Regions from separate parts of the Prosthecochloris marina genome, predicted to be linked through region 2. Evidence: riboswitches for the same ligand, from Rfam matches in the RefSeq annotation. Region 2 holds a riboswitch; each other region holds the start of a gene.
What was found. A riboswitch is a leader RNA that binds a small molecule or an ion and turns the genes downstream of it on or off. The one in region 2 is predicted to bind cobalamin.
Positions count from the first base shown of each region.

Region 1: it holds a riboswitch for cobalamin, as region 2 does, so the genes downstream of both, CR164_RS08545 (ribonucleoside triphosphate reductase) here and cobI (precorrin-2 C(20)-methyltransferase) in region 2, are expected to answer to the same signal.
Region 3: it holds a riboswitch for cobalamin, as region 2 does, so the genes downstream of both, metE (5-methyltetrahydropteroyltriglutamate--homocysteine S-methyltransferase) here and cobI (precorrin-2 C(20)-methyltransferase) in region 2, are expected to answer to the same signal.

Region 1 covers NZ_PDNZ01000005.1:170,540-173,821, forward strand. The annotation lists gene serC (3-phosphoserine/phosphohydroxythreonine transaminase) at 1-823, opposite strand, end outside; cobalamin riboswitch at 1,173-1,360, shown strand; gene CR164_RS08545 (ribonucleoside triphosphate reductase) at 1,531-3,282, shown strand, end outside.
Region 2 covers NZ_PDNZ01000001.1:350,044-353,325, forward strand. The annotation lists gene cobJ (precorrin-3B C(17)-methyltransferase) at 1-864, opposite strand, end outside; gene cobI (precorrin-2 C(20)-methyltransferase) at 849-1,583, opposite strand; cobalamin riboswitch at 1,789-2,025, opposite strand; gene CR164_RS01615 (SRPBCC family protein) at 2,083-2,556, opposite strand; gene CR164_RS01620 (NUDIX hydrolase) at 2,761-3,174, shown strand; gene CR164_RS01625 (cobalamin-binding protein) at 3,149-3,282, shown strand, end outside.
Region 3 covers NZ_PDNZ01000002.1:138,467-141,748, forward strand. The annotation lists gene metE (5-methyltetrahydropteroyltriglutamate--homocysteine S-methyltransferase) at 1-2,036, opposite strand, end outside; cobalamin riboswitch at 2,178-2,353, opposite strand; gene CR164_RS02790 (L,D-transpeptidase family protein) at 2,426-3,282, opposite strand, start outside.

The DNA.
Region 1 (3,282 bases), on a different contig from region 2:
TGGAAGCATCCAGCGTTTCATAAAGCAGGGCGGCCTTGTCCCTGTTAAGGGTTTCCATGGTATCCAGGCCGCCGACTTCTTTCTCCAGCCAATCCAGCATACACTCAACGACGTATATGGCGAACACGGGCGGTGTGTGATGGTTTGATCCGGCATCGGCATGTGTACGGTAATCAAAAAAAGAGGGTAGGCCCGGTTGAATCATCTCTTGTGTTTTCCGGGGGACGATCACCACGGTAACTCCAGCAGCACCGATGGTTTTCTGGGCATGAGCGTAAATCAAAGCGAAACGTCCGGTATCGATATTTCGGCTCAGAATGTCCGAACTCATATCGGCTACCAGCGGCACCCGAGATTCCGGTATGCCTTGCCATTGCGTACCCATTACCGTATTGTTGGTGCATACGTGCAGATAGCGGGCATCGGCTCGGATATCGAGTGCAGTAGGAATCGTATCATGAGCCTTACCGGCAACATGTACATCCCGTTCCAGTTGGCGAGCGGCTTCTATGGCTTTAGCCGCCCAGTATCCTGAATCAATGTAATCGACAGGATCTCCTGCCGCTGAGAGGTTCATCGGTATCATGCTGAATTGCAATGTGCCTCCTCCTTGCAAGAGCAGTACATCATCATCAACGGCTAACCCCATCAATCTTCGAATCTTTTCCTGTGTGCGTTCAAGCAGATCCAGAACCGGCTGTGCACGATGGCTGATTTCCATCACCGACATTCCGCTGCCCCGGTAATCGGTAAACTCGTTGCGGATGCGTTCAATGACCGATTCGGGCAATTTGCAAGGTCCGGCGTAAAAATTGTATGGCATATAGGTTGTTACGTCTCGTTGATCAAGAATGGCGGTGACAGTATTACCAGTGATTCTGGATATTGTGCTGTTGTCAAAACTTCCAATGATGCTTTTGGGGATAACCGATGCTTTTTGTCAAAGATTTATCTTTATAGTGAATATCCTCGATGATACCAAAAAACAATTCACCATAATCATTCGAAAAAAAACGTGTTATCGTTGTAGAACGATGCTCGGTTCTTTTGGGTAAGATGTGTTGCCGTTAGAAATCTCGCCTCTGATTCCTGATCGCATTTTTTTCAATTGACTTCTTTATCTTTGTCAACAACGGCAATATTTTTACATTCAAACAAGATGTTCTTTCGTCAATCTTGATAAGGCAAGATACCCCTTAACCGGGGTTTAATAGGGAATCACGTGAAAATCGTGAGCTGACGCGCAACTGTAAACCCGTTGAAATGTTTTCCGGCAGTGTGCCACTGTTCCTTTTGCTGGAATGGGAAGGCGCCGTGAAAAAGGGAAAGCCAGGAGACCTGTCTTGTGTCTTATTTTTTCAGCAACCATCCGGTTGCTGAGAGGTATAACGATTATGCTTTCGCGTCCAAGAGCATGTGACTGGAATGAGGCTGGCTTTTTTTCCTTTCTCTCCTTGATAATCCCTTCCATCGCTTGTTTCCGCGAGAGCATGCCTGTAACGGCTTTTTCACATTTTAAAAATGGTGCTCATGATGGAAAACAAGATGGTATGTGATGACGCTAAGATGATCATCAAACGTGATGGCAGGGTTGCTCGTTTCGATCAGGATAAAATTACGTTTGCAATTTTCAGGGCTCTTCGAGCTGTAGGAAATCCTGACCGGCAATATGCGGCTGACCTGTGTGCCCGGGTGGTTGAGTCACTTAGGGTAAACGTTTCTCTCGACCCCCCTTCGGTCGAAGAGATTCAGGATGTCGTTGAAAAGGTGCTGTTTGAAAATCATGCTTTCGATGCAGCCAAGGCATATATTATTTATCGTTTTCAGCATCACAATATGCGAGAGGCGAAAGAGATCTTCGCCAACATCGACCTGGTCGATGATTACCTGCACCTCAAGGATTGGCGTGTGAAGGAAAATGCCAACTTGAGTTACTCGCTTCAGGGGTTGAACCACCATATTTCGAGCATCGTCAGTTCCCAATACTGGCTCAATGAGATCTATCCGGCGGAGATCGCACAGGCTCACAAGGAAGGGCGAATGCATATTCATGATCTTGGTTCGTTGAGTGTGTATTGTGTCGGCTGGGATCTCGAGGATCTTTTAATGAACGGTTTTCGGGGGGTGGAGCGTCAGACTAACAGTGCACCGGCAAAGCATCTCAGGAGCGCCCTCGGGCAGATCGTGAATTTTTTCTATACCATGCAGGGAGAGGCTGCCGGCGCGCAGGCTTTTTCCGGTTTCGATACATGGCTCGCTCCGTTTATCCGCTACGATAACCTGGAGTATGTAGAGGTGAAACAGTGTCTGCAGGAATTCTTTTTCAATATGAATGTGCCGACCAGGGTCGGGTTTCAGACTCCGTTTACCAACGTGACGCTCGATCTTCTGATTCCTAAACCTATGAAAAACCGTCAGGTCATCATCGGGGGTGAGTTACAGGATGAGGTGTACGGTGATTTTCAGGCCGAAATGGATATGTTCAACCGGGCGTTTGCCGAGGTAATGCTCGACGGAGATGCAAACGGTTCGGTTTTTTCTTTTCCAATTCCCACGTACAATATCACTCCGGATTTTGATTGGGAAAACCCTGTCTACGAAGGTATCTGGGAGATGACGGCAAAGTATGGGATTCCATACTTCTCTAATTTTGTGAATTCTGACATGAACCCGGATGATGTGCGGAGCATGTGCTGCCGTCTCCGTCTTGACAAACGTGAGCTGCAAAGCAGGGGTGGAGGACTTTTCGGTTCCGACCCGCTGACCGGTTCGGTGGGTGTAGTGACGATCAATCTGCCGGAACTCGGCTATCTCTCTTCTTCGGAAGAAGAGTTTTTTCAACGTCTTTCAAGGGTGATGGAGCTTGCCAAAAGCAGTCTGGAAATCAAGCGAAAGGTGATCGAGCGCCTTACTGAACAAGGGCTCTACCCGTACTCGAAGTTTTACCTGCGTAATCTCTACAGGAAAAACGGCAGGTACTGGGATAATCATTTCTCGACCATCGGTTTGCTTGGCATGAACGAGTGTTGTCTCAATTTTCTTGGATGTGCGATTGGTGAACCTGAAGGTGAGGCGTTCAGTCTGAGAGTCTTGGATTTCATGCGTGATCGCCTGGTGGCGTTTCAAGAGGAAACCGGCCATATATACAATCTCGAAGCTACACCTGCAGAAGGAACCTCTTATCGTCTTGCAAGGTTGAACAAAGCGGTTTATCCCGATATCATCGTTGCCAATGAGCAGGCAAGCAAGAAAGGTGCAGAACCTTACTATACCAATTCCTCA
Region 2 (3,282 bases):
AATGGCGTGCATCATCGCCCACTTGGTATCGTAAGCATAGCCACTTCGTTTCAATCGCTTTTCAATCGCACTGAAACTGTTGCTCATGATCGACTGTCCAACGCTCATACTCCCTGTAGCTCCTGGAGAAAAGTAACCCCTTGGCGTGATCATTCTGCAGCCTTCGGCGAAAGTCTGTCGGTTACCGATTATCATAACACTGAACATGTCGAGTGTTTCCGGATCGAAATCGGAAAGAGTAGTGATAACAATACTCTCGTTGTCCCTTTCGGCATGACGCACGATACCGACAGGAGTGTCACCCGAACGCTCTGCCAGAAAAAGCTCCTTGAGCCTGTAAATCTGCCAGTATCTCCCGTTGCTTTTCGGGTTGTATACGGCAGTCACAAAATCAGCGCTCGCTGCCGCTCTGATGCGCTGTTCGATAACGTTCCAGGGAGTGAGAAGATCGGAAAGAGAAATAACACAAAAATCATGCCCTGTCGGGGCTCCAAGCTTTGCTGCCGCTGCCTGAAAAGCACTTATTCCCGGCTGAATACTGACGGCGACATTGTCATAATCCTTTTTTTGCGACATTTCCATAACCAGAGGCGCCATCCCGTAAACCCCCGCATCCCCTGAACTGACAACAACAACATTCATGCCCTCGAGAGCGAGAGTGAATGCCCTCTTGGCACGGTCACGCTCTTTTTTCATCCCACTATCGATCAAAAGAACATGCTCAGGTATGAAATGCTCTATCAGTCGTATGTAATAGTTATAGCCGATAACGGCATCCGCCTCCCGTATAGCAGAAAGTACGCGCGGCGCAATCAGATCGAGGCTCCCTGGTCCCAATCCGACAACTGTTATTTTTCCGGACATAGGTTTCTAGAAGATTGATCCTTATTGAATAAAATTATCAGAGAAAAATATGGTATGCGCCGTGATTCGAGATCATTGAGGCTACGACTCACAAACTCACGCGGTGTACCGAGATATTCGGCATACACAAAACCGATTCTTTTCTTCTCAAGGTATGAGTAAAGCTTTTCGCCAAAAAGGGATAACTTCATCACAACCACCGTTTCATACCTGTCCAGGCACTTATCGAGCTCATCTGTACTTTCAAAATCGGGGAGAACAAGAACTTTATCCGATCCGAGAGCTAACGGTACATGCGCAGAAGCTCCCGCAGCGACAAAAGCCGGTACCCCGGCAATCATTTCCACAGTAACCGAGGCTTTTTTCAGTCTTTCGAGCAAGTGTCCAAACGTACTGTACAACCCTGCGTCCCCAATACATACAACCGCGATACATAAGCTGTTTTCAAGGTCCTGCATGATAGAGGAAAAAGCCTTGTCATAAACCTTGTCAACCTCTTTTCTGGACATTGTCATGGCAACAGGCATGCTTTTCAGCCTGGTCTCCGAGATACTGTGCATCTTCAGAATTTCAAGTGCAAAGCTGTTGACTTCGCCTGATCGGGTCAAGGTCGCCGGGTAATAGATCTTATCAGCTCGAGCAAGAACCTTTATCGCTTTGATGGTCACAAGCTCCGGGTCTCCCGGTCCCAGTGAAACCCCGTAAACCTTACTTCTCAATGTTGAATCTTTTTTCGATTGAATTCCCTTTCCTTCAAAGCACTTTTTCCCCGACCGTATGTTCATAAGAAGCTGCCGAAAGAACCATCAATCCATACCAGGAAAAAAGATTGGTCTTTTCAGCAAGAGCACGGCAAAAAAAAAAGATGCGTGAAGCAGAAAGAGTTATTGCCATCTGCAGACTATATCCCGTAGTCCGATATTTATAAGCGACAAATGACTGGCAGGTCTCCTGACTATCGCGGAATTTCTACTGACAACCTTCCCGCTTTTTCCGGGCGGAAAAATGCAGTGATTATCAGTAACCGTTTTCTTCAATGCACGAGGCCATGAACTGAAAAAGACAGTAAAACCGCTGAACAGTTGCGGGTACAGTGTACGATTTTCACGTACTTCCCTATTCTCCGGCTTTTAAACCGGCACCAGCCAAAAAAAGAAAGAACAATGTTTATAGTGCGTTATATACCAAAAATAATTTTAAAGGGCAATGATACAAACATCAGGCAGCCTTGGTCTCTCCGAAAATTTCCCCGATTTTTCTGCGCCGGTAGGCAAAAACATACTCGAGTCTGCTATGGATAAGAAGCATATCGAGCATTTTACCGAAAAAGCCAAAGGGAATTTTATACTCTATTATATCAGTCACTTCGACTCCTCCGGGAATTTCCTTGAAAAGATGCCTGTGATGCCAGTACTCATAAGGCCCTTCTTTCTGCTCATCCTCGAATCCACGGAGCCGGTCAACATGCGTTATCCTGGTAGTCCACTTGACCGGAAAATCGAAAAAAGGAAAAAGCTTGTAACTGACAATCATTCCCTTCTCCAAATAACCGATTTTGTCCTTGTTGGTTATTCTCATATGCATTTCCTTGGGCGTTATGTATACAAGATTCATGGGATCGGCAAAAAAATCCCACACCTCTTCTATTTCCGCAGGTATTTTCTGTGTATATATCAACCTGTTCGCATTCATGATCGCATAAAACTTGTTTGCTTGTGGTATTGAATCTTTTTGTAATTATTCACAGTATCATATACTAACTGCATAACCACGTAAAACTATCCCTTTCGAAACAGTGGATCCATACTGTTTTACCCTTTTAGGAAACATCTGTTTTTCTATATTTTTTCTCTGCTTTTGATGAATTAAAAGCAATGTGAAACACTGGACACGGAAATGGTAAAAGCTACAGTTACAGCAATTCTGTCACCCTCCGAAGCTGAAAGATCGACAGTTCTTCTGACACAAAGAACTGTCGATCCGTTCAAAAACCGCTGGTGTTTCCCTGGAGGACATATCGACACAGGAGAAACAGCTGAAGCTGCTGTTATCCGTGAAACCGCGGAAGAAACCGGTCTTTCATTGCGATCACCGGTCTTTCTGGGCTATTGTGATGAAATTTTTCCCGAATGCGGCTTCCATGCTGTTGTCCTGATGTTCTACGGAACAGCATCGGGAACACTCCAGCCCCAACCGGGTGAAGTGTCCAACATAGGTTGGTTTTCGATCGGTCATGCCCGCAAACTCACTCTTGCCTTCAATCATAAGGAAGTTCTTTGGCGCTATGAAAAGCATCTTGAAACCATGTAAGTCCACATTTTTTTTATTCATTCTCATTTCCGTATTCCTCAGTGGATGTGGAAAAGCGCAAAAAAAAGAAACAACAGGAAGCTCTTCGGGTAAACCGACGATTGTCAG
Region 3 (3,282 bases), on a different contig from region 2:
CTGAAAGCGTCGAGCAGTTCCATACGGCTCCTGCTCGACTCGATGCTGATGACATCGGCATCCATTGCAGCTATGGCTCCGATGATATGATTGAACTCGCTGTAACACATATGCGTGTGGATCTGGGTCGAATCGGAAACACCCGAAGAGGTCAACCGGAAAGCATCGACAGCCCATCGAAGATACGATGCCCTGTCCTTTTTCTTGAGTGGCATACCCTCACTCAGCGCGGCTTCATCGATCTGGATAACCCTTATTCCCGCATGTTCCAGATCCTGAACCTCGTCCCTCAGAGCAAGTGCGATCTGGCGGCAAACCTCCGAACGCTCAAGATCATCGCGAACGAAACTCCAGCTTAGAATGGTTACCGGCCCTGTCAGCATACCTTTGACCGGTTTCGTAGTCAGAGACTGGGCAAAAGTGCTCCACTCAACCGTCATCGGGCCGGAACGTGAAACATCACCGTAAATAATCGGCGGTTTGACGCACCTGCTTCCGTAGCTCTGCACCCAGCCGTTTTCGGTGAAGCAAAACCCCTCCATCTGCTGACCGAAATATTCCACCATATCATTGCGCTCAACCTCCCCGTGAACAAGAACATCCAACCCCAAATCCTCTTGTCTTCCGATAATCTCATGGATCTCATCCTTGAGAAACTGCTCATACTCCCCGGCCCCCAGCGTACCTTTGCTGAAAAGCCTGCGCTGTCTGCGAACTTCCGCTGTCTGGGGAAAAGAACCGATCGTCGTAGTCGGAAACAAAGGAAGATTCAGCCATGCCTGTTTTTCACGGCGCTCCTGATACGTGCTGCTTCTGTGCAGCATCTGATCACTGATGGATGCGCAATGCTCTCGAATCTCCTTGTTTTCAACCCATGCGCTGTTCCGCCGTGACTGAATGGCTTCGGTATTCTCAATGAGCGCTTCACTGCAGTCCCAACAATCCAGAATATCCCCCAAAACACTGATTTCATCGCACTTCTGAACGGCAAACGCCATCCAGTTTTTCAACTCGGGATTCAGAGAAGTCTCTTCTTCCAAATCAACCGGAGAGTGCAGAAGCGAGCAACTCGAAGCAATCATGAAGCGCTCTTCCCCCACATCCCCTCTGATCCTGACAAGAACATCCAGAGCCTGCTCGAAGTCCGTTTTCCATATGTTACGACCATCGACGATACCTGCGGAAAAAATCATCCCTGACGGCAAACTACCCAAAACCTGTTCAAGACATCCGCGGCCACGGACAAGATCGACATGAAGCCCGCCGCAACCTGAAGAAAGGGCAAGATCGAGATTATCGTCAAGAGTATCGAAATAGGTTGCAAGCAACAACGAAGCATTACCCGATGCAGCATTCAACCTCTTGTAAACCGGAACGAAAGCTTCGATGGCCTGTGGAACCATATCCGCACAAAGTACCGGCTCATCGAGTTGTATCAAGGAACAGAATTCAGCAAGCTCTGAAAGAATACCGCAGTAAACAGCAACGACTTCTTCGAGTTTTTCCCAACGGTCATACCCTTCGGACGCCTTTGCAAGAGACAACCAGGTAACCGGTCCCACCAGAACCGGTTTGGGACGAAAGCCTGCCTTTATCGCTTCACGGGTATCCTCGACAATTCTGCGGGAAGAAAGAGAAGGTGAAAACGACGGGGAGATTTCAGGAACGATGTAATGGTAGTTTGTATTGAACCATTTTGTCATCTCCATCGCCGCAATATTCGCGGCGGCATCCCCTCGAGCCATCCTGAAATAGGTATCGATACCGACACCGGCGGCATCGAACTCACCAAACCTCTCGGGCACAGCACCAAGCATCGCCGTGACGTCAAGAACATGGTCATAGAGAGAAAAATCACCTGTAGCGACATAGGACAAACCGGCACTTTCCTGAATCCCCCAATGGTGAAGCTTAAGCCTTCGACACGTCGCCTCCAGCACCTCTTGGGAAATCACCCCCTTCCAGTAAGCCTCGAGAGCTTTTTTCAGCTCCCGTCCGACGCCGATTCTCGGAAAACCTGCAATGTGTTTTTTGATCATTGTTACTCCTTTTGACAGTGGTTAACTGAAAGAAGCAACGACACCTCGAAATGAAGACAATCTCAAAGTACGACCAGCTCTGGCGTTGAACGCCACCGAACCTCGACTTTTCAGCATACCTGTCTAATCGCGAGACATTCGTGCTCCGTGCGATCAGGGCGTCTCCTGGCTTCTGACCCTTCAGTGCAGCAACCTTCCTGCCGTATGGGAGATACAGTGGTGTCTGCCGGTATTTTGTCAGTTACAGTGGCGCGTCCGCGACGGATTTTCACCGTCTTCCGTTTCCTGATACGCCTTATTGAACAGTATAAAGTAACCGGCAGGAGCGAAGAAAACAACAGATTGGATACAAATGTCCGAAAAAACATTTTTCCCTGTACACCCCGTTAAAATGTACAGCTTTCAACTGTCTTGTAGGGATAAGGCTCTTTGAGAGCACTGAGAACCGCTTCATCACGGTCGTAAACATCATCCCTGAACAACACTTCGTCATTCTCCACCAAAGCGGTAAGGTACACCAGGAAAATCGGAATTCTCTGAGGAAGGTGAACTGTCCTGGTTTTACCGGCAGCGATAACGTCCTGGACATCGTCCTCACCCCATCCAAGTAGAATCTCTGCAAGTTCGAGAGGGTTCTGAAGGCGAATACACCCGTGGCTGAACGCTCGGGTGCTTTTATCGAAAAGATGCTTGCTCGGCGTATCATGGAGATAGACCAGATGCTTGTTCGGGAACATGAACTTGACACGACCGAGTGCGTTTCTTGTACCAGGCGGTTGACGCAGTCGATAAGGCAACGAACTGGCGCTGTATGACGCCCAGTTGATCGAAGCCGGATTCACCACACGACCGCTACGGTCGATAACCTGCAGACCGTTTCTTGCCAGATATCCTGTATTGTTCTTGATTGCCGGCAGAGCTTCTTTTCTCAGAATGCCCGGGGGAACATTCCATGACGGATTAAAAATGATGTACTGCATATCTGCCTTGAAAACAGGGGTTTTCCAGTAAGGTTCCCCGACAATGACCCTGGATCCCCACCGGTAATTCCAGTTTTCAACATACTGAACCGTAAACCCTGCAATGTTGACCAGGAGAAACGTAGGTTCGAGCTTCTGAATAAACCAGCGATATCGGTCAAGATTGAGTCGGATCTGATCAATCCTTCGAGAAACAGGCACATTGAGAGCCCGCAACGTCTTGGGGCCGACCGCCCCGTCAACATCGAGTCCAAGACGCGCCT